DNA from 4 places in the Marinomonas sp. S3726 genome. Region 1 is predicted to be linked to each of the others. Evidence: predicted binding sites of a transcription regulator. Region 1 holds the regulator's gene; each other region holds the start of a gene.
What was found. The regulator sigma-54, encoded in region 1, starts transcription at its own class of promoters, with help from an activator protein. The targets are predictions, from matches to a motif close to TGGCACNNNNNTTGCTNT.
Positions count from the first base shown of each region.

Region 2: the regulator sigma-54 is predicted to act here: its motif matches at 3,814-3,831, upstream of glnA (glutamate--ammonia ligase).
Region 3: the regulator sigma-54 is predicted to act here: its motif matches at 2,522-2,539, upstream of TW85_RS13365 (urease accessory protein UreD).
Region 4: the regulator sigma-54 is predicted to act here: its motif matches at 3,383-3,400, upstream of TW85_RS07970 (flagellar basal body rod protein FlgF).

Region 1 covers NZ_JXYC01000010.1:83,932-90,029, reverse strand. Annotated here, with positions in the region: gene TW85_RS09210 (calcium/sodium antiporter) at 153-1,112, shown strand; gene lptC (LPS export ABC transporter periplasmic protein LptC) at 1,122-1,685, shown strand; gene lptA (lipopolysaccharide transport periplasmic protein LptA) at 1,669-2,193, shown strand; gene lptB (LPS export ABC transporter ATP-binding protein) at 2,193-2,918, shown strand; gene TW85_RS09190 (RNA polymerase factor sigma-54) at 2,994-4,466, shown strand; gene ptsN (PTS IIA-like nitrogen regulatory protein PtsN) at 4,480-4,929, shown strand; gene TW85_RS09180 (HPr family phosphocarrier protein) at 4,938-5,207, shown strand; gene mgtE (magnesium transporter) at 5,220-6,098, shown strand, end outside.
Region 2 covers NZ_JXYC01000004.1:431,626-437,723, forward strand. Annotated here, with positions in the region: gene glnG (nitrogen regulation protein NR(I)) at 1-1,017, opposite strand, end outside; gene glnL (nitrogen regulation protein NR(II)) at 1,035-2,099, opposite strand; gene glnA (glutamate--ammonia ligase) at 2,311-3,717, opposite strand; gene thiI (tRNA uracil 4-sulfurtransferase ThiI) at 4,057-5,508, shown strand; gene TW85_RS03170 (PAS domain-containing methyl-accepting chemotaxis protein) at 5,730-6,098, shown strand, end outside.
Region 3 covers NZ_JXYC01000014.1:46,848-52,945, reverse strand. Annotated here, with positions in the region: gene ureC (urease subunit alpha) at 1-1,181, opposite strand, end outside; gene TW85_RS13370 (urease subunit gamma) at 1,214-1,516, opposite strand; gene TW85_RS13365 (urease accessory protein UreD) at 1,530-2,474, opposite strand; gene TW85_RS25510 (hypothetical protein) at 2,946-4,301, shown strand; gene TW85_RS25505 (hypothetical protein) at 4,569-5,915, shown strand; gene TW85_RS13350 (3'-5' exonuclease) at 6,018-6,098, shown strand, end outside.
Region 4 covers NZ_JXYC01000009.1:98,230-104,327, reverse strand. Annotated here, with positions in the region: gene flgB (flagellar basal body rod protein FlgB) at 52-453, shown strand; gene flgC (flagellar basal body rod protein FlgC) at 456-905, shown strand; gene TW85_RS07980 (flagellar hook capping FlgD N-terminal domain-containing protein) at 915-1,607, shown strand; gene TW85_RS07975 (flagellar hook-basal body complex protein) at 1,619-3,316, shown strand; gene TW85_RS07970 (flagellar basal body rod protein FlgF) at 3,434-4,177, shown strand; gene flgG (flagellar basal-body rod protein FlgG) at 4,222-5,007, shown strand; gene TW85_RS07960 (flagellar basal body L-ring protein FlgH) at 5,018-5,857, shown strand; gene TW85_RS07955 (flagellar basal body P-ring protein FlgI) at 5,883-6,098, shown strand, end outside.

The sequences.
Region 1 (6,098 bases):
CTTTATCACCAAACGTGAATATTACACTGGATTTTAATAAATTGAACACTAAAACAAGGAGATTAAGTGGTTTATGGCATTTAAGGTCTTGAATTTATGGAGCAAACTTCATTAAATTAGGCATCATTTTTCACACGAGTTAGTTTTACCTCATGCTGCTATTCTCTGCTGCCCTATTTTTTGGTCTCATTCTCCTAGTTTTTAGTTCCGATAAGTTCATTGAGCACTCTGCATTGGTAGCAGAAAAACTAAATGTAAGCCCAATTGTTATTGGTTTCACCTTAGTTGCCTTAGGCACTTCAGCCCCCGAAATGGTTGTATCAGCGATTGCTGCACTAGATGGTGCACCTGAAATTGCTGTAGGGAACGTCTTGGGGTCTAACATTGCAAATGTAGCGCTTGTATTTGGCGCCACGTTATTAATCAGCGCCATCCCAATAAAAGAAGGTCTTGCTACCAAAGAAGTGCCTATTCTGCTAGGTATCACCATACTTGCTGGCTTACTTATGATGGATAACAGCTTAGAGTTTTTAGATGGCATTATCCTTATTATTGCTTTTTTTGTCGCACTATTCTTACTGTTACGAAACAGCAAAGGTCTAGAAGAGGAGCTTACACAGGAGCTACCAGAAGACGATGGGTCGAGCGTTACTAAATCACTGACAATAGCCGTAATAGGTCTAGCCGTTTTAATTTTGAGTTCAAAAATTCTAGTTTGGGGTGCGACAGGTATAGCGGTTGCTTTTGGTGTCAGTGAGTTACTTATCGGATTAACCATCATAGCAATTGGAACGAGTTTACCAGAGCTTGCAGCGTCAATAACAAGCGCCCTTAAAGGTCACCACGACATTGCCATAGGTAACATTTTAGGCTCAAACCTGTTTAATTTAGCAACTGTACTTCCTTTACCAGCTATTATTGCCCCTGGACTTATAGACCCTAACATCATGGGCAGAGATTATTGGTGGATGTTCTGCACCTCGCTATTTTTAGCACTTTGCATCCTGATTTTCCGTAGAACTAAATCAACCAGCATCCCAAAATGGATCGGTATTATACTGCTTATCAGTTATGCTACTTATTTAATCAGTCTATTTTTACAAGCTAGGTAAAGATTTATCATGAAACAGAAATGGACACTGGTCTCAATTGCTCTAGGTGCAATGCTAGTTTTTAGTTTCACATTTTGGTTTGGCCTTACACCTAAACAAAGTTTGGTACAAAAAAGTGAATTAGAATCTGCACCAGACTTTTTTTTAGAAGGTGTTGAAACAAAAACATTTAATATAGATGGCCAGTTGACAGAAAAGTTGTTAGCGAAAGAAATTAAACACTACCCAATGCAAGGAGAGTCTCATCTTATTGAGCCTATAGTAAGCAAAACTCAAAACGGAAGTATTTGGGTAGCTTCTAGCGAAACAGGCTTAATTAAAGATTCAAGTAACGACATATTGCTAAATGGTTCTGCTAAGATGACAAACCAATCAAATGAATCTGTACCAACTGTCATTACATCCAACAGCATTATTTATACAGATAAAGATCAAAGTATTACTAGCCTTGGCAAAGCCAACATCACATCAGCACAAGGCAATATTAAAGCAGACACTATCACTGCATTTACCAGCACAAATAAAGTAACCATGCAGGGATCTGTACGAGGAAGTTATGAACAAAATCGTTAAATGCTTATTTTTATTAAGCTGCACCATTAGCGCCACTTCTGGGTATGCGTTACCTGAAGATTTTCAAGAAACCATTGAAATCGAAGCAGATTCAGCCTTCATAGATAATGAAAAAGGCAATGCTATCTACATAGGCAATGTAAAAGTTAGCCAAGGCAGCATACTGATTAGTGCCAATAAACTAACCATTACTAGCTCAAAGTCCACTAACAAATACGACAAAATCTTTGCTAAAGGGACAGATGGTCAAGCTGCAAACTTTAGCCAACAAGTAGATATCGCTGGCAATATGGTTATTAGCCGTGGCACCAAAATTTTCTATGATAGCAGCACCTCTATTTTAGAAGTAGAAGGTGAAGGCTTTATTAAGCGAGGTGAAGATGAAATTGCAGCAGGCTTTATCCGCTACGACATGAAAACAGGCACATTCGAAGCAAAGAAAAACAAAGGTGGTCGTGTTTCCATGACATTACAACCCCAATCTAACACACCCCCTAAGGCTAATTAATGGCGATTCTAGAAGCTAAAAATTTGGCTAAGAGCTACAAAAAACGTAAAGTTGTTATTGATGTATCCATAGCTGTAGAGTCCGGCCAAGCGGTTGGCTTATTAGGGCCAAATGGCGCAGGCAAGACCACTTGCTTCTACATGATAGTTGGCATGGTTGCGAATGATGAAGGTGGCATTTTTATTGATGGCGAGCCAGTAACACATTTAGCCATGCATGCAAGAGCACAAAAAGGCATAGGCTACCTTCCTCAAGAAGCGTCCATATTTCGAAAAATGTCTGTTGAAAATAATATTGCCGCCATCTTGGAAACTAGAAAAAGTCTCTCCAAACAAGAAAGAGAGGAGAAGCTTGAAGAGCTTCTTAACGAATTCCACATTACACATATACGAAAGAATTTAGGCATGGCACTTTCTGGTGGTGAAAGGCGTCGTGTTGAAATAGCAAGAGCACTAGCTATGAACCCAAAATTTGTCTTGCTAGATGAACCTTTTGCTGGCGTTGACCCTATCTCTGTTGGGGATATCAAACAAATCATCAAACACCTTCAACAAAGCGGTATTGGCGTCTTAATTACTGACCATAATGTTAGAGAAACATTGGATATTTGCGACAAAGCTTACATAGTGGGCAATGGACACATTATCGCCTCAGGCAATGCGGAAGAAGTCATTTCGAATGAACAGGTAAAAAAAGTTTACCTAGGCGACAACTTCCGACTCTAGATCTTTCTCTTTTACTGAAAAAGGGAGTAATATGCATAACTCGTTCCAAATCATTCTTACAGAAAGTGTTTCACTATGAAGCAATCTTTACAGTTAAAAATTGGTCAACAACTGACCATGACACCTCAATTGCAGCAAGCCATACGTTTACTGCAATTATCTACATTGGACCTGCAACAAGAAATCCATGAATTTTTAGAATCTAATCCCCTTTTAGAAATGGATGATGATGACTTTAATGATACTAGTGTAGAAGAAAATACCGACAAAAAAGATAATGAAGCTAATTCAAATAGCCAAAATAATGATGAAGCAAGAGTAGAGTCTGAGTGGACAGAAAGCATCCCAGAAGAACTATCCATCGACAGCTCTTGGGATGATACTTATCAAAACTCCGCAGCAGCATCAGAAAGCCAAAGCTACGACAATGACTTTGATTTTGAGAGCAGAAATGCACCTTCAGAAAGCATCCAAGACCACCTGATCTGGCAACTTAATTTAACGCCTTTTTCTGAACGTGATATTGAAATTGCCTACTCTATTATTGAGTGCGTCCAACCTGATGGCTACCTAAGCATTTCTATCAATGAGATCTGGCAAGGCTTAATGCCACAACTTGAAGAATTAGAAGAGGACGAGGTATTAGCTGTACAACATAGGCTACAATGCTTTGACCCTGTAGGCGTTTGTTCAGCTGATTTAAGAGAATGCTTGCTAGTTCAATTACAAGCTTACAAAGAACACCCTCTTTACAAGAGCACTCACAACCTAATAAATCAGCACCTCGCTCTATTAGGAAGCAGAGACTTCACCCAGCTATCTCGCAAAACAAAACTAAAAGAAGAAGCCCTAAAGGAAGTTATTGCTCTAATACAGCAACTTAACCCAAGACCTGGTTCTCTTATCGATCAAGATGATACTGATTACGTTATTCCAGATGTTAATGTCAGAAAACGTAATGATATCTGGCAAGTTGAGCTTAACAACGATGCCCTTCCTCCCGTTAGAATCAACAAAACCTATTCATCACTTGCTAATAGCTCTAAAAAAACAGAGGAAGTGAACTACATTAAAAACTCTTTGCAAGAAGCCAAATGGTTTTTAAAAAGCATCCAAAGTCGGAATGAAACCCTACTCAAAGTAGCTAGCTGTATTGTTGAAAAACAAATAGATTTTTTTGAGCTAGGTGAAGAAGCTATGAAACCTATGGTGCTGCATGATGTTGCAGAAGAAGTTGGTATGCATGAATCCACGATCTCTCGTGTTACCACTCAAAAGTATATGCACACACCTAGAGGCATCTTTGAATTGAAATACTTCTTCTCCAGTCACGTAAGTACTGACTCTGGTGGAGAGTGCTCATCAACAGCAATACGAGCCATGATCAAAAAACTCATTACCGATGAACCCGCCAAAAAGCCTTTAAGCGACAACAAGCTTGCAACGGCATTGGCAGATCAAGGCATACAAGTGGCAAGGAGAACCGTTGCTAAATACCGTGAAGCAATGAACATCCCCCCTTCAAATGAACGAAAAAGACTAATATAAAGCGGAATAGAAAGTGTCATTAACTAACATTTTAAAACCAGAACTAGTAATCGCGAATCTTGCTACGACCAGCAAAAAAAGAACACTTGAAAGCATTGCTAATTTGGTAGGAGATAGACTTCATTGCGACAAAGAAGCCGTTTTTGATGCTTTACTGGCTCGCGAAAAACTTGGAAGTACTGGCGTAGGCCAAGGTATTGCTGTACCTCATTGCCGCTTGGAAGAAGCAAACCATACAGCAATGGTTGTTATCTCTTTAGAAAAGGCAATTGACTTTGACGCGATAGACCGCAAAAAAGTCGATCTAATATTTGCTTTAATTGTGCCGCCACAAGAATGTGATCACCACCTAAAAACACTAGGTCAGATTGCAGAATTTGCTCAGTCTCCAGAAAAGTTAGAGTCCTTAAGACAAGCAAATTCAAACCAGGCACTTTACGACACATTTAAATCATTGTTATAGGGACCAACATGTTAGAGCAAGAGATCACTATTATTAACAAACTAGGTTTACATGCCAGAGCAGCTGGTAAACTAGTCGAAACGACATCACGATTTTCATGTGATATTACAATAGATAAAGAAGGTCGCAATGTGGACGGTAAAAGCATCATGGCAATGATGATGCTAGCTGCCTCAAAAGGCACCAATATTACAATCAAAACCAATGGTGAAGATGAAGCTGCAGCACTTGAAGCCATAACAGCACTTATCAATAATCGCTTTGACGAAGAAGAATAATACCTAAACCAAATGGTTGAACAGGATACGCAACAACATCTGCAAACTGTCACAGACTCTCTTGAGTCCGGTGGCACTATGCAAATTAAATACTTACTTAATGGCGCCTTACCTGCGCAAGATGTCGCTCGCCTTCTAGAATCCTCACCGCCAAAAGAAAGACGCCTTCTTTGGGACCTCATAGAACAAAAGAATGAAGGTGAGATACTTCAATACTTAAGTGAAGACATTAGTGTTCAGTTCCTTAAGGAAATGGATACAGAGCAACTTGTTGCCGTAACAGAGCAACTTGAAAGTGATGACCTAGCAGACATACTACAAAACCTGCCTGAGACAGTCGTAGCTGAAGTACTCGCGTCAATGACGGCTCAAGACAGATCTAGAGTCGAATCACTCCTAAGCTACCCAGAAGACTCTGCTGGCGGCTTAATGAATACAGACACCATCACAGTTCGACCCAATATCACTATCGATATTGCATTTCGCTTCTTAAGGCGCCATGCAAGTCTACCTGACATGACAGACAGTTTATTAGTTGTCAGCCGCTCTGATAGATTTTTAGGCACTCTCCCTCTAACCAAACTTCTCGTTGCTGACCCCGAAGCTAGCGTACGAGATATAATGGAAACAGAGACAACGGTAATTGAAGCTAACGCTCCTGCTAGTGAAGTAGCCCAATTATTTGAAAAAATGGACTTAGTATCTGCCCCAGTAATTGACGAAGCTTCCGGCAAACTTTTAGGGCGTATTACCATTGATGATGTCGTCGATGTAATTCGAGATGAAGCAGAACACTCAATGCTCAGTATGGCCGGCCTTGATGATGACGAAGACACTTTTGCCCCCATCATGCAAACCTCTAAGCGTCGCGCAGTTTGGTTAGGCATTAAC
Region 2 (6,098 bases), on a different contig from region 1:
TACCGATAGTTCTTCTGCTGCTCGTTTTAAGAAATGGCGTGCTAGCTGAGGTATATCTTCACGTCTTTCTGATAGTTTAGGCAGGTGTACTCGGATAACATTGAGGCGGTGAAATAAATCCTCACGGAAAGATCCTTCGGTTACCTGACTTTCTAGGTTTTGGTGAGTTGCAGCAATAATACGCACATCAACTTTTACGGGAACATGACCACCCACGCGATAGAACTCGCCATCCGCTAATACGCGTAATAAACGTGTTTGCGTTTCTGCCGGCATATCTCCTATTTCATCTAGAAACAGGGTGCCACCATTTGCTTGCTCGAAGCGACCTCGTCTTAAGGTATTGGCACCAGTAAAAGCGCCTTTTTCGTGGCCAAACAATTCTGATTCAATTAAGTCGTGTGGAATGGCAGCCATATTAAGAGCGATGAAGGGGCTGGCAGACCTTGGGCTATGTTTATGTAACGCATGAGCAACGAGTTCTTTACCTGTACCTGACTCACCGTTGATAAGCACAGTGATATTTGAATTTGCTAATCGACCAATAGCTCGAAACACTTCCTGCATGGCAGGTGCTTCACCAATAATTTCTTTTTCAACAATTTCAAGCTCGGGTGCTTCTTCCTCTATGCTTGGCATAGATTTGTGATGATGCAAAATAGCGCGTTTTACTAAGCTAACGGCTTCTTCTACATCAAAGGGCTTAGGTAAGTATTCAAATGCACCACCTTGATAGGAGGCGACGGCACTATCTAGGTCTGAATGTGCTGTCATGATGATAACGGGTAAATAGGGGTTATCTTCTTGTATCTTGGTTAGCAGGGTTAAACCGTCCATGCCTGGCATACGGATATCGCTGATAATAACGCTTGGTTTTTCATGCTCTAGCAGATTCATTAGTGACTCTGCGTTATCAAATAGCTTGGCTTGAATACCTTCTTGCTCAAGAGTTTTCTCTAAAACCCAGCGAATCGACCTGTCGTCGTCGACTATCCATACTGTATCTTGTTGTGACATGTAACTTTCTCCTTGCCTCAATTTGCGCTTTCAATTGGCAGCAATATATTAAATTGGGTCTGATGAGGCTCACTCTTACATTCAATGAGGCCGTGGTGTTGGTTTATTATGGATTGTGCAATAGATAGGCCAAGTCCGGTTCCATCCGGTCGACCACTGACCATAGGGTAAAATAGGGTCTTTAATATTGGCTCAGGAATGCCTGGGCCATTATCTATCACGCTGATTTTACAAACCAATTTATGGCGTTTTGAGCCTATGGTGAACTGGCGTAAAGTGCGCGTCATGACGCGCACTTCTTTGTTATCTTGAGAGCTATCTTGCAGCAGAGCTTGCATCGCATTACGTACTACATTTAGTAGAGCTTGGATGAGCTGTGAACTGTCCCCCATGATGTCTGGAATACTTGGGTCATAATCACGAATAAAGCGAACCTGCTCATTCGCCTCGACTGTCACCAGTTGATTTACTCTCTCTATTACCTTGTGGACATTGAGAAGCTCTATTTGAGGTAGTTGTCTTGGGCCTAATAAGCGGTCCACTAAATCTCTTAGTCGATCGGACTCTTCGATAATAACTTGGGTGTAATCCTTAAGCCCTTCGTCTTTAAAGCTACGGCTAATAAGCTGGGCGGCACCACGTATGCCGCCTAAGGGGTTTTTAATTTCGTGTGCGAGACCGCGAATCAGCTCTTTACTGGTTTGATGTGTAACCAATAATTCGTCTTCTTGAGAAATACGCTTCATCCTATCTCTAGGGTATAACTCAATCAGTAAACTCTCTGTGCTATTAAGTGTGCCCATTACTGGCGTGACGGTATAATCCAAAAATAGTTTTTTGCCATTAGGCATTTCTAATCTGGCTTCACGTTTGGTAAAAGGGTAACCCGTATTAGCCGCATTATGTAACGCTGAAATGCTGTCTTCGTCTTCAAAGAAAACATTCTCAATACTTTGTCCATAGACACGGCGACGACTCACTGCTAATAGCATTTCTGCTGCAGGGTTGAGGTACTCGATAAGTAATTCATTATCTAGCTTTACTACGGCGGTTGATAAATGGTCAATCAGTAAACTATGCACGTTAATATCCTCTTACTTCCCTTTAGCTTTGCAAGATACGAACCAATCTTATAAAAGCGTTAAAAGAGGTCATATCCTAATAATGTGTCATTAATACTAGATATTTTAGCGCACCATTATTGTGCGTGCGAGGTGGGTGCTCTTTTTTGGAGCATAAAAAAACCCAGCCTAAGCTGGGTTTTTATTAAACTTAAAGCCAGAGGCTTTAGTCTTATAGGCTGTAGTACAAGTCGAACTCAACTGGGTGAGTTGTCATAGATACTTGAAGCGCTTCTTCTGTTTTAAGAGCGATGTAAGCATCGATCATGTCATCAGAGAATACGCCACCTTGAGTCAAGAACTCACGGTCATTATCAAGAGCTTCAAGAGCTTGTTCTAGGCTGTTAGCAACAGTTGGGATTGCTAAAGCTTCTTCAGCTGGTAGGTCGTATAGATCTTTATCAGCTGCATCGCCAGGGTGGATCTTGTTCTTAATACCGTCGATACCAGCCATCAACATTGCAGAGAAAGCTAGGTAAGGGTTAGCGGTTGGATCAGGGAAACGAGCTTCAATACGCTTGCCTTTAGGGCTAGCTACGTATGGAATACGGATAGAAGCAGAACGGTTACGTGCTGAGTAAGCTAGCATAACTGGTGCTTCGAAGCCTGGAACAAGACGCTTGTAAGAGTTTGTTGAAGCGTTTGTGAAAGCGTTTAGTGCACGAGCGTGTTTGATGATACCGCCGATGTAGTAAAGCGCCATTTCAGACAGACCAGCATACTGATCACCAGCGAATTGGTTCTCGCCGCCTTTCCAGAAAGATTGGTGTACGTGCATACCAGAACCGTTATCACCAACGATAGGCTTTGGCATGAATGTCGCTGTTTTACCATAAGCGTGAGCAACGTTATGTACGCAGTACTTCATTACTTGTACTTCGTCAGCTTTCTTAACTAGAGTGTTGAATTTAACACCGATTTCGTTTTGACCCGCTGTTGCTACTTCGTGGTGGTGTACTTCGATCACAAGACCCATAGACTCCATTGCGCCACACATAGCGCCACGAAGGTCGTGGTGAGAATCTACTGGTGGTACTGGGAAGTAACCGCCTTTAACGCGAGGACGGTGACCCATGTTGCCGCCTTCGAAAGACTTGTTAGATGCCCAAGCAGCTTCTTCAGAGTTGATTTCAACCATGGTGCCTGACATGTCAGTTTTCCACTTAACATCGTCAAAGATGAAGAACTCTGGCTCAGGACCAAAGAAAGCAGTGTCGCCAAGGCCTGTAGACTTCAAGAACTCTTCAGCACGTAGTGCAACAGAACGTGGATCGCGATCGTAACCTTGCATTGTAGAAGGCTCGATAATAGTACAGCGAACAATAATAGTTGCTTCTTCTGTGAAAGGGTCGATTAGGCAAGAATCGTCTTCAGGCATCATGATCATGTCTGATTCGTTAATGCCTTTCCAGCCAGCAATAGATGAACCGTCAAACATTTGTCCGTTTTCGAAGAACTCTTCATCAACAGTAGATGCAGGGATAGTAACGTGCTGCTCTTTACCTTTAAAATCTGTAAAACGAAGGTCTACCCATTTAGCATCGTGTTCGGCAATTAACGCCAGAGTTTTGTTTGACATACTAGCTCTCCAGTAATTTAGTTTATTCCTAAGTGCGTGAGTAATTTTCACATAACTTTTGCTGTGCTTCACAATGAAGCGTTTCTTATTGGAAATAAAGCATTTTCTGTGCCACCTAACCTGAAAAATAATTAATGTCTTATTTTACAATGTGTTATGACGATTATTTTTTATTCTCGCCGTAATGCGAAAAATAAGTATAGAACATATCTCTCTTTATGCTCTTATTTGGTGCGCAATTTATTTTGGGTGTCACTTATTGGTGCGAATAAATAGTTTTCTGCTTTTCCGACTTTTCTTTATAATGTGTTCACATTATTTATTCAGTCGTAAGCAGCCATGAAATTCATTGTTAAGTTCTTTTCAGAAATCACTATTAAAAGTCGCCCTGTCCGTAAAACCTTCGTTAAACAGCTAAGGCAGAATATTCGTCAAGTGTTAACAGAGCATGACGAAAATGTTGTTGTAACAGGAAACTGGGACTTTATTGAGGTGTTATCTGAAAAAGATGAGCTGCGAGATGAATTTACCCATAGATTAGCGAATATTGCGGGTATTGCTCACTTTCAATATGTACGTGAATTCGAATTCACAACCTTAGAAGCTATCGTTGACGAAGCCATCGTCTCTTATGGAGATGTGTTAGAAAATGCCGTGTTTGCAGTCCGTGTAAAGCGTGTCGGTCAGCATGACTTTACATCAGTAGATGCCGAGCGCCAAATTGGCGGAACCTTAAAAGCACGCTGTAATGCGTTAGCAGTAAGGTTGAAGAACCCAGAAGTACTTGTACCTATTGATATTAGAGACAACCGAGTTTGGATTATTGAACAACGTATAGATGGCTTAGGTGGCTATCCTATTGGTTCCCATGACCCTGTTTTATCTCTTATTTCAGGTGGTTATGACTCTACCGTATCAACTTACATGACCATGAGTCGTGGCCTGAAAACCCATTTTTGTTTTTTCAACCTAGGTGGTGATGCCCACGAAATAGGTGTGAAGCAGGTTTCTTGGTATCTGTGGGAAAAGTACGGTTCTAATATTGGGGTTAAGTTCGTCACTATTCCATTTGAAGAGGTTGTTGGTGAAATTCTAACGAAAGTCGATAATTCGCAGATGGGCGTTATTCTAAAGCGCATGATGTTAAGAGCGGCTGGTAAGGTAATGGAAGATCTTGGTGCAAAGGCGTTAGTCACTGGTGAATGTGTTGCACAAGTATCGAGCCAAACCTTGGTCAACCTAAAAGTGATTGATGATGTGACAGATGAGCTAGTGATTCGTCCACTTATTACAACGAATAAACAAGAGATTATCGATCAGGCGACCAAAATTGGTACCGCTGCTTTCGCTGCTAGTATTCCTGAATATTGTGGTGTGATTTCTGTTAAGCCAACGACTCGCGCTAAGCTCCCTAAAATAGAGCATGAAGAAAGTAAGTTTGATTTTGCTGTATTAGATGCTGCCGTTGAAAATGCAAAATCAGTGTCTATTCGTACCGTAATGGAAGATGTAGATAAGCAATATCAAGGTGAAGTGCCGATTGTACGAGTACCTGTCTCAGATGAAGTTATTATTGATATTCGCCACCCAGATGAGATCGAGAAAAAGCCGCTAAAAGTGAGTGGTCGACCTGTGATCGAAATTCCGTTTTTTGCGTTAGAAAGCAAGTGGTCAGAATTAGATAAAGAGACAACACACCTGCTTTACTGTGGTAAGGGAGTTATGAGTAAAATACATGCAGCTTCATTACTCGGAAATGGTCATGAAAAGGTCGGTGTATATCTGCCTTAAGTAAAGAAAAGTCGCAACTTTACACTTAAAAAGCCAAAACTTGATCTAATCATCTTGTTTTGGCTTTTTTTATGTTTTTATAAAAAATGCTTGTTACGCAATATTACACAAAGGACAAAAAGTAACCAATAGCCCCCAAGTGAGTTTGATGTTGATCAAATAATGAGGCTTTTTAATGCCTTAATATTTTTCTCTCTGATCTATCTCACAAGGAAGGCAAAATGAGTTCTCATAATGAACAACTGCTTGCATCGGATGCAAACATACTTTCAACCACAGATCTAAAAAGCAAAATTCAGTACGTGAATCCCGATTTTGAAAAAATCAGTGGTTATAGTATGGATGAGCTAGTGGGTGAGAAGCATAATATTATTCGCCATCCTGATATGCCTGCTGCTGCTTTCTCTGACATGTGGCAGCACCTATTAGAGCAAAAGTCTTGGATGGGGGTGGTGAAGAATCGTTGTAAAAACGGTGACTACTACTGGGTAGATGCCTATGCTAGCCCTGTTATTAAAGAGGGTGAAGTACTTGAATATCAATCTGTTAGGCGACGCCCTAATGATGAGGTAAAAGCCAGAGCTGAAAAT
Region 3 (6,098 bases), on a different contig from region 1:
CCAGCTCCTTCTGTGTGGTAAGTGTGAATGACTCTGTTTTTAAAAGCACCCAAAGTTGAGTCAACAAAACCTGACTCGTTTAAAGTGTCTGTATGAATGGCGACTTGTACATCATATTTGTCAGCAATGGTTAAACAGTTGTCGATAGAAGCGGGAGTCGTGCCCCAATCTTCATGAAGTTTCAGGCCGCAAGCCCCTGCTTTTAATTGTTCTTCCAATGCATCGGGGAGGCTGGCGTTTCCTTTTCCCAAAAAGCCTAAATTCATTGGCATGTTATCAGTTGCTTGTAACATCTTATGCATGTTCCAAGCACCTGGTGTTACCGTTGTTGCATTAGTCCCTGTCGCTGGCCCTGTGCCGCCACCTATCATGGTCGTAACGCCAGAGGTGAGAGCTTCTTCGATCTGCTGTGGACAGATAAAGTGGATATGCGCATCTATACCGCCAGCCGTTAAAATAGAGCCTTCACCAGCGATGACTTCTGTTCCTGGGCCTATATTGATAGTGACATTGTCTTGGATGTCTGGGTTACCTGCTTTTCCGACTTTATACACACGGCCATCTTTGATGCCAACATCAGCTTTGACGATTCCCCAATAATCCAGAATGAGCGCATTGGTAATGACAAGGTCGACACTCTGCTCACGAATAACCTGACTTTGTCCCATACCATCTCGAATGACTTTACCACCGCCAAATTTAACCTCATCCCCATAGGTGGTCAGGTCGTTCTCCACTTGAATCCAAATATCGGTATTGGCTAAACGAACTTGATCGCCTGTGGTTGGGCCAAACATCTGAGCATAACTTTCCCTGTCCATACTGGCTTCATAATCACTGCTATAGTCGTCTGTTTGCTCAGTAACTGCTGTGGCTTCCAGAGGGCCCATTATTTCGCCACGAAAGCCATAGATGGTTTTACTGCCTGCATACTCAACCAACTCAACACTTCGTGCTTGGCTAGGCTCAAACCTTACCGCCGTGCCTGATGCAATATTTAAGCGATAGCCTTTTGTTGCTTCGCGGTTAAAAGATAGGGCAGGGTTAACTTCATAGAAATGATAGTGTGAGCCAATTTGAACTGGCCTATCGCCTGTGTTTTGTACTGTGATTTTTATTTTCTTACGGCCTTCATTTAGGATGATCTTGTCTTGACCGACTTTAATTTCACCTGGAATCATGTGTCCTCCTTTAAGTGCAGTTAAGAACGCCGTTAATTAATCGGGTTATGTACTGTGACTAACTTGGTGCCATCAGGAAATGTGGCTTCTACCTGAACTTCAGGGATAAGCTCTATTACTCCATCCATCACCTGTTCTGCTGTTAACAGGGTTTTGCCAAAGCTCATGAGTTGAGCCACGGTTTGTCCATCCCTTGCACCTTCTATGATCTCCATCGTGATATAGGCCATAGCTTCTGGGTAATTGAGTTTTAAACCACGGTTAAGCCTGCGCTCTGCCAGTAAGGCAGCGGTAAAGACTAATAATTTATCTTTTTCTCTAGGGAGTAATTCCATCTTGTTATCCTTATTAAGTAGCCCAAATGCGAGGAATGCAGGCATCTCTGTTTAGCAAAAAAGGGCGTATTTTTTGCCAGCAGCTTAAGAAAAGCTGTTTAGCTTGTTCTGAGGAGTCGCCAAGGTAGCGAATCAGTAAAAATTCACCGGTTAAACTGACACTTGCCATCGTATGGGTCTGTGCTTGATTTAAGTGTTCGCAGTCCTGCTGTAATGCATTAATCACCCTATCTAAAGTGTTTGTTTCTTGTGGTTTGTTTGGCTCGTTAATGAAAGGGCCTGCCACCATAAGTGCATTGACGCTTTGTTGATTAAAGCCTGCTTGTTGGCTTAATAAATGAAATGAATTTTTGTTGATTAGGTTTTTTTCTCGAAACTTGATTTGACCCTGTTGGCGAATTTCGAATGTTTGGCTGACTTGCCCACTAGTAAAGGTTTGGTCGCTTGCGGGGAGACCAAAGCAAGTGACTTCCCAGCCGATAAAGTGAGCATTTTTAGCAAGGTCCACCTGCGTCATTAGTTTGGTATTGGCATCAGGGTAGAGAATCGTTTCTTGTGGAAGCCATTCTAGACTGGCACTTTCACCAACATGAAAGAGGTTATTTTGAGACTGTAAGCTTTTATCTTGTCTGGCTCGATAAACTCGCCCTGCGCCAGGTGTTGTTAAAAGCAAGTGAGCATCTGCTTCTTGATGGCAGCTAAAATTTAGCGTATCACCAGACACTAACCCACCAGGCGGGTGCAGTATATAAAGGTGAGCAAGATCTTTTCCTTCGGGGTAAAAAGGTTTTTGTACATAAAGAGGGCCTTGATGAGCGCAAGATTTTAAAACCACACCTCGTAGGGTAGAGGCTAATGTAAGATCAAGAAAAGCATGCCACTGGCTAGTCTTGCTATCCGTTTTAACCATACTGTTTTGACGCTTATTAGTGTTTGTATTTATCAGAGTTAGGCTCATTAAATTACAACAGTCCTTGCAGAAGAAAGTCATTAGATAGACTGTTAGTAGCAATTAATATTCCAATGTCTATAAACCTTGAAATTTTTGTATCTTTCTTAGCAATCACCTGTGTTCTGTGCACTAGATTGGTCGCATCAAGAGTGCTTTGATTGAATATGTTAGGTTTGTGGCGCTTTTTTGGTGCGTTTTAAGTGAGGTGTCTGGATGGAGCGGATTTTGTGCTTTTTTTTAGTGCAGCTTTGCTCTCTAGCTATTTTTACTGGTTCTTATTTTTTGTGTAGGCAAATTTAATCGTTATCTAATAAATGAATAATTATTCTCTTTTTATATTCGATAGATTGCACATAAAGTGCACAAATTGATTTTATAGTGGGCAAATAGCCTTATCTATCAACGAATTTTTATGGGGTAGTTAACTCAAATGAAAGGCCTTATTGAGTACCCGCTGCCTTTTAGAAGGAGATTAATATGCCAACAATATCAGAGTTAGCATCTGCAAAAGCAGGTTTAAAAGCACCAAGTACCCAGCGTATTGCACCGACGATTGTTCCTGAAATGTCGATTCCACAAATTATTGACTCTTTAAATAGTGATGTGGCATCTAAAAAGAGAAAAGTCATTGAGCGACTTAGTCAGGATAAATACCTCACTCAGGGGTACCCATTATTAAATAGAAAAGCTTATACAAATGCGGTAAATCTTCTGCAAGAAAAAATCGCTAGTCATGATGACAGTATTTGTAAGAAGTTTTTAACCATGTTTGGTCCCTATGTTGATATCGAAGCCGATAGAAAAATTTTACAGCTATTAACTGACCCAAATGCGTATCAAAAATATGTTTCTGAGGGGACTCTTCAACGGGAGAAAAGAGGGTGGTCTGGTGAGAGTGTCATTAAAGATAAAAAGGGAGCAGAAAAGACAGTTAAAGATTCAAGTTTGAAATTCAAAGACAAGAGTGATGTTGCTAATACAAAATATAAACTGAAAATTTTATTCATGCAGTTTGAAAGGATGAAAGTGGCTCAAGCTGAGTTACTGATTTTATGCAAAGAAGTTTCCTCTTTGTTCAATGGCAAGCTATCTACGCCACCAGGGGCCTTTCATGGTTTAAAAAGCTTTAGTGGTGCGTTGGATAAAATAACCAATAGGGAGAGGTCATCAGATTTTGGAGATTTAAAAGATGTTGCTCGAATGACGGTTGAGTTTGAAGATGAGCATGCGATGAACTTGGCCAGAGCATATTTAGAAGATGGAAAAGAGTTTGAGCAAATAAAAGGTTATACCAAAGCCCTAAAAAACAGGTATGGCACTTCGGAGAAAGGTTCGGTTCATAATAGCAAAGCGTTGAAATCAGGTTATCAAGATATCAAATTTTTCCTTAAATTGAGTAACGGTATTATTGGCGAGCTTCAGCTGAACACTAAAGGTATGTTGATAGCGAAAGAAAAAGAGCATCTTATTTATGACCTAACACGTGCAGCCCCCAAGGGGACAGAAAAGGGCGCAGGTTTTACGCTGAATAATAAAGAAGATTTACTCGATCACCTAGTGCATAAGTTGAATGATGAGTGGTTTGTATTCGTTGGTCAAAGAGCGCCCAAGACACTCACTAAACTTTATACCATGAAGGCGATGATGGCTCGCATGGCCAAAAGGCCAGTAAAAGGAAGTTTTACTGTATTAAAACAAGAAGTAGAGGCTATGAATGTTATTAGTCGTCTTATGTATACACAGATAGGTAAAGGAGAAGGCGTTAAACTTGGAACGAGTATTCCTCAATCAGGATCAACCTTTAGTAAGGTATCTCGTTATTTCTTCTCATAAGCTAGGTTGTTGCTCACCCTAAATGTGGTGAGCTTCTCTGCTTTTTCGTGTCAGCATGCATCTCTTGTTACAAAATCCCCTAGTTAAACTTCTGCTTCTTTGGTTAACTGCACATTTAATCCATAAACTTCTAATACAATGAAAATGGGCAAGTTTATCAAGCATTTCTAATGGTTAGCTTAGTGCTGAATAAATGAAACTTAGCCAAATTGAGTCAGATTTAATTCAAGGATAGCAGGTAACTGCGAGTAATAAGGGCAGCCAATTATGACGATTACTAGTAGTGTCTTGGCCTCGCAAAAAGAGGACGCGCTACAGCAAAAACTGAATGCCTCCATGCGAAAGAAGTACTCAGGGCAAAGGGCTTATTTGAAGAAAAAGTCTCCTGAGGAATTGATTAAGCAGTCTCTGAGATTAGATGAGATAGAGGTGGCTGCGCGTAAAAGTCATGGCAAAGTAATGAAGCGTTTAGATTTAAGTACTCATCTTAGCCAAGGCTACCCTTTGCTGAACCAAGATGCTTATGCTGCTGCGGTGAAAATGCTGCAAGAAAAAATTCGTGGCCATGACAATAGCGTCTGTGCCAGATGGTTGTCGCTTTTTGGTCCCCACGTCGATATTGAAGCAGATCGAAAAATTCTCATTATGTTGACGGATCCAAGTGCCATTGAGAACTATGTGCCAGAGGAAACTCGTAAACGCTTAAAAGAAGGTTATGCGCTTACTAGCCGTGATAGGCGCCATGTTGCCAATACTAAGTTTAAAATGAAATCTCTTTTCATGCAGTTTGAGCGAATGAAACTGGCTCAAGCCCAACTAGTCTCCCTTTCAAAGGATTTGGCTGCTGAGTTTCATGGTCGCATCTCTTGCCCTCCTGGTGCATTCCAGGGCCTTAAAAGTTTTAATGGCGCGCTTGATAAAATTACCAATCGAGAAAGAGAGTCTGACTTTGGCGACCTAAAAGATATCGCTAGAATGACGGTCGAATTTGATAATGAATTTGATATGAATATGGCCCGTCAAAAGGTAGAAGGCAGTGATGAATTTAAAAAAATTCGTCAATATGCCAAATCTCTAAAGAACCGTTATGGAACTTCTTCTAGTGGGGATGAAAGTGATCCACATAATTCTGGCGCACTTAAGTCTGGTTACCAAGATATTAAGTTCTTCTTGCCAATGGATAACGGCATAATTGGGGAGCTTCAGCTTAATACCAAAGGTATGTTAGTTGCTAAGGCCAAGGAACATTTGATTTACGATTTAATGCGAGCTGCGCCAAAAGGCACGGTGAATGGCTCAGGCTTTACCGTTAATAATCCTGATGTACTAAAGCCAGTCATGAATAAAATGAATGATGACTGGTTTAAGTTCGTTGGTACTAAGGCGCCTATGACACGACAGTACCTAATCACAATGCGTATTATGATTGCGAGGCTCGTTAAAAACCAAGGACGCTCTTTAACGATAACCAAAGCGGAAGTAGCAGCAATGAGTGCCGTGAGTAAGCTCATGTATGCTCAAATTGGTAAAGGCCATAATATCCCAAAATCAGGTTCTAATCCGCCCGAATCAATTTCTATGTATCGACGCATTTGTAACTACTTCTTTTCTTAAGCAGGTTTGAAACACCAAGATAGTTTGACCTTTGTTTAGTTGAGTCTGTTAGGCTAGTGGTTTTAAAGTAGCGAGTCTGAACGGCTAGCTTATGAGGGTTAAATGCGCGCAGATACACTTGTTATTCTTGATTTTGAAACCACAGGATTATCACCAGATCAAGGTGATAGGGCCATTGAAATT
Region 4 (6,098 bases), on a different contig from region 1:
TTGCTTTATCAAGAGACCCAATGAATTGAATGAAGAAAAGAGGCTTAATAAATGGCAATTTCGTTTGATAGTGCTTTTGCAGGTCATGATAAGTTTTTAAAATTTCGAAGTGATCGTGCGGCTGTTCTTGCGAATAATATTGCTAATGCAGACACCCCAAACTTTAAAGCGCGTGATATTAGCTTTTCATCTGCTATGTCTAGGGCTCAGGGTGATGCTTTAAAAATGCGTTCAACCAATTCTAAGCATTTTGATTTAGCTTCTAGTTCAATTCGTGAAGATGAAGATTTATCGTACCGTGTGGCCTCCCAGCCTTCTTTGGATGGGAATACCGTAGATTTGCAAAGAGAGCAAGCTGAATTTGCTCAGAACTCTTTGCAGTTTGATACCAGCTTTATGTTTCTTGATCGAAAAATCAGTTCGATGAAGAAAGCTCTTAATGGAGGCTCATAAGAATGTCGCTTAATAATATCTTTGCTATTTCCGGTTCAGCGATGAGTGCTCAAACAGTACGTTTGAATACGGTTGCAAGTAACATTGCTAATGCTGAAACGGTTGCAAGTTCTGAAGATCAAACCTACCGAGCTCGTAAGCCTGTCTTTTCGACCATGATGCAAGAGTCTATGCGTGGTTATGGGTGGAATGAGGTTTCAAATGATGAGTTTGGAGCAGGTGTTGGTGTTGAGGTAAAAGGTATTGTTGAATCTGATGCACCTTTGCAGCCAAGGTATGAACCTGATCATCCAATGGCAAATGAGACTGGCTATGTCTACTATTCTAATGTGAACCCAGTAGAAGAAATGGCCGATATGATGTCCGCGTCAAGGTCATTTCAAACCAACGTTGAAGTGATGAATTCTGCTAAGAGTATGATGCAGAAAATGCTAACTCTTGGGCAAGCGTAGAGGTAGTTTATGGCAGATTTTGATGCTAGCTTAAGTGGGCTAATTTCTCAGTATGGTACGGATAATGCCAAGGTTAAGGCTGGAGTTGATGTTGAAGCAACTGAAGACTCCAAAGCGTTAACGGATACTGATGTTTTTATGACGCTTTATATTGAGCAACTAAAAGCGCAAGACCCCACAGCGCCCCAAGATACTAATAAGATGGTTTCTCAAATTGCTGAGATGAGTTCTCTTGAAGAGCTGTCAACTATTTCGACTCAACTGGAGTCTATGACGAGTGCATTAACCTCTAGTCAGGCTATTTCTGCATCGACACTCGTTGGTCAAAAAATCATGGCGAATACCAATGTTGCTACCTTAGATGAGGGTGGTGATGTGCCGGTTAAAATGAATATTCCTGAAGTGTCTTTGTCGACAACATTAGAAATACGTAATGCAGATGGGCAGCTTGTGCGTGATATGAATGTGCATGAAGAGTCATTTGTATGGGATGGCAAAGATAATGAAGGTAATGCATTAGCAGCCGGAGAATATAATTTTAAGGCTCTTTCTATTGATGGAGAGGGTGTAAAGACATCTTTAATGACTCGGCTTCCTGCCAAGATTGAAGGTGTAACGATTAGTGGCCCGAATGGTACAGAGTTGAATGTATCAGGGGTGGGCAAAATTGGATTAACTGAAGAGCTTGATATAGTTGGCTAAGTGAGAGGGTTATGGGTTTCAATACAGCATTATCTGGTATTAAAGCGTCTGCCGATGCATTAAGTGTAACGGGTGACAATATTGCCAACTCGGATACAACGGGTTTTAAGCAGTCTAGAATAGAGTTTGGTGATTTATATAATACCAGTGTTGTTGGTGCTGGTAGTAATAATACTATTGGTTCGGGTGTGAGTGTAAATAACATCGCGCAGGCTTTCTCTGCGGGTAATATTGCTTACACAGATAACAACCTTGATTTGGCTGTTGATGGCACAGGTTTCTTTGTTTTAAATCTAGGTGGAACACAAGCCTATACTCGTGCTGGTGATTTCAAATTAGATGCTGAGGGTTATCTTGTAACCAATGATGGTGCTAACGTAGAAGGTTATAATGCAGTTGATGGTATAGTGGGTGGTAACTTGGAAAACCTTCAAGTACCTACCGATAGAATTTCGCCACAAGCAACTGCAAATATCGAAATTCAGGTTAACCTTGATTCTGAGTCGAAGGATGTTCCGCCTTATATTGAGGCTGATTTTGATCCTAATGATCCTGAGACTTATGACTTTACCCAAACTCAGACGATAACTGATGCTGCTGGTGCTAATCATATTATTACTTATTATTATGCTAAGTCTGAGTTGCCAAATACTTATCAGGTGCATGCCAGTGTTGATGGTGCTGCGACAGATGATACAGGTGCTGCTTGGATGGTTGATCAATATGCCACCTTTAATGGTCCAGAAGAAGGTAAAGATCTTAATGGTGATGGTGTTAATGAAGAGCCGTTCCAGCTTCTATATATGGGAGCGGGTCAGCCAGATACGGCCAGTGTAACTAGCTTGGCGCAAACGCCTTTTGCTATTACGGGTACGTTAAATGGTGTGGCTATTGCTGATACCATGCTGGCAGCTAATGTTGTTCCGCCAATTAGTGTTGCGCGAGAAGCCTTTGATCCATCTGATCCAACCACATATACCTATGGTAATACTAAGACACTGTATGATGGTCTAGGTGAAGAGCATACCCTTGGTTATTACTTTATTAAGCAGGGTGAAAATAACACCTATGAAATGGTGGTAACGGTTGATGGTAAAACCCAATATGAAGACCCAGTAACAGGAGAGCCGACCTCTTATATTCCTGAAGATGTGGTTGTGACCTTTGATACGGCAGGTAATATCTCTGGTGTGGCACAAGGTTTTCCGCCTTTTGCCGTGACCCAGCCTATTACGCTGGAAATTTCTGGTTTTGATCCAACCAATAGATCGGCGAAAATTCCTTTAGATTTGAATGGCTCGACTCAATTTGCCTTAAATAGTAGTGATGTTTTCGTGCAAGATGGTTTCACCGCGGGTGAACTGCAAGGTGTTTCGTTTGATGAAGAAGGCTACTTGATTGCAACTTATACTAACCAGCAAACGTCTGTGTTAGGTCAAATTGCCTTGGCTACTTTTGATAATACAGATGGTTTAACGCCTTCTGGTGATACCTCTTGGGTGGCTAGCTCTGACTCAGGTCAAGCGAACGTAGGTAAGCCAAATACGGGGACTTTAGGTAGTATTCAAGGTGGAGCGTTAGAGGAATCAAACGTGGATTTGACCTCTGAATTGGTTGCTTTAATTGAGGCGCAGCGAAACTATCAGGCGAACTCGAAAACCTTAGAAACAGAAAATACGGTGACTCAGACAATTATTAACCTGAGATAATTACCTGATTAAAATTATCTGACACCCTCTGTCAGATAATCTCCAAATAAAGGGGCTGACTATACTTGGCATGATGTTTGAATGCTAAGTGTAGTCTTTTTATTTGGAGTGCATAGAATGGATAGAGCCCTGTATCTAGCAATGAGTGGTGGTAAGCAAATCATGCAAGCCCAAACCATTCGCGCCAACAACCTTGCAAACGTTAATACAACAGGTTTTAGAGCTGATTTCGAGCAAGCTCGTGCTATGCCTGTGTATGGTGATCACTATGCAAGCCGTGTTTATTCTATGACAGAAAACCCAGCTACTCGTTATGAGTCTGGTGCCTTAATTCAAACAGACAGATCTCTTGATATTGCTATGAAAGATAGCGGCTTTATTGCTGTGCTTGATGCGCAGGGAAGCGAAGCTTATACACGTTCTGGTGATTTGCAGATTACTGCTAATGGGCAGTTAGTGAATGGCAGTGGTTTGCCTATTATGGGAGCGAGAGGGCCAATCTTTTTGCCGCCTATTGATAAAATATCCATTGGTGAAGACGGTACTATATCAATTATCCCAGAAGGTGGAACTGCCTCAGAAGTGGCGACTATTGGCCAGATCAAATTAGTTAACCCAGACACTCAATTAATTGAAAAAGGGCCTGATGGCTTGTTAAGAGCGAGAAGCGGTGCGCTGTTGGAGCAAGACTTTAATACAGAGCTTAAGTCTGGTTTTCTTGAAAGTAGTAATGTTAGTGCGGTGGAAGAGTTGACCAAGATTATGGGGCTTTCTCGCCAATTTGAAATGAATATTAAAGTAATGGATACGGTGCGAAACAATGGTAATGCATCGGCGCGTATTTTGCAGAGAAACGCATAATAGTATTTTTATAATAAGTATCGAATTTTTTAAGAGAGTTTAATATGCATCCAGCATTATGGGTAAGTAAGACAGGTCTTTCTGCAATGGATAAGCAGTTGTCTGTTATTTCAAACAACTTAGCAAACGTCTCTACTACAGGTTTTAAGAAAGATAGAGCAGTATTTGAAGATTTGCTTTATCACACAGTGCAGCAGCCAGGTGGTTTGCAATCTCAAAATACCCAGCTGCCTTCGGGTCTTCAAATGGGGGCTGGTGTAAGGGTGTCAGCAACGCAAAAGAACTTTGCTGAAGGTGACTATAATGTCACAGACAGAGACTTGGATGTTGCTATTCAAGGGCAAGGCTTTTTTCAGATCTTAATGCCAGATGGCAATATGGGTTATACCCGAGATGGTCAATTTCAGTTGAATTCAGAAGGTAGCTTAGTGACTTCCTCTGGTTTTTTGGTTGAGCCACAGATAACTATCCCTCAAGATGCTTCCTCAGTGACTATTGGTGACGATGGTACTGTTTCTATCGTAAGACAGGGTTCTGCAGATAGTGAAGGTGTGGGGCAGCTAACCCTAGCTGGTTTTATTAACCCTGAAGGTCTGTCTTCAATTGGTCAAAACCTTTTTGTTGAAACAGCAGCCAGCGGAGCACCTATTGTTGATGTACCTGGGACATCTGCTTTGGGTAATGTTAGACAAAATATGGTGGAAACATCGAACGTTAACTCAGTTGAGGAATTGGTTAATCTGATTACCGCTCAACGTGGTTACGAAATGAACTCAAAAGTTGTCTCAGCAGCAGATGGCATGATGAGTTTCGTTATTCAGCAGCTTTAGGTTTATTGATATGGCTATGGTCCGGTTTACGCTTTTATTGGCTCTGTTTCTTACTGGTTGTGCTTCATGGGAGCCGGAAGAAACAGCAGAAGAGGTTGTTGAAGAGCCTGCTGTTGAGGAAGTGGTAGAAGAGGAAGCACCTGTAGAAGAGGTGATTGAAGGGGAACCTGAGAAAGTCTTCGAACCTGCGCCTGAGCATGCTTATGTGCCTGAAGAAAGCGACCCTTTTAATGCGCCAGATATGAACTATGGACCAAGATCTGATGATCCCTATTATGCGCCTGTTATTAAATATGAAGCTCAGCCTTCACAAAATGTGAATGGTGGTATCTATAAAGTAGGGATGGGTGATGTCTTCTTTGGTAGTCAAACTGCCTCTCGTGTTGGCGATATTTTAACGATTAACTTGAGTGAAACAACCAGCTCTAGTAAATCTAATGATGCCTCTTTGACTAAGTCATCATCTGCTCAAGTTCAAAACCCTAGGGTTGTTGGTACTGAGGTGAATATTGATTCAGTCTTGCCGGATGGTGGGACCAACTTTGCCGGTAGTGCTGGTGCTAATCAGAGTAATAGTTTAAATGGCACTATCACTGTGACCGTGTATGATGTTTATCCAAATGGTGTGTTGGCGGTTCGAGGTGAGAAGTGGGTGACCTTGAATCGAGGTGATGAATATATACGATTAACAGGTATTATTCGTAAACAAGATATTAAGCCAAATAATACAATCGACTCTGCTCGTGTTGCTGATGCTCGTATTACTTATTCAGGTTCTGGTGAAATTGCCTCTGGTAGTGAGCAAGGTTGGGTAACTCGTCTATTGAATCGTGGTGTTGTACCGAATTAATTTGAAACCTGTTGGATTGATGACAATGAAATATTGCTTATTAATATGTGCTTTTTTTATCTCGATGATGGCGAATGCCGATCGACTAAAAGATATTTCATCTGTTGAGGGCGTGCGAGATAACCAATTGTTTGGTTATGGTTTGGTTATTGGGCTAAATGGAACAGGCGATAATAGTAACTTTACGGATCAAAGTTTCACAGGTATGTTGGCTCAGTTTGGTATTGTTATGCCGGAAGGG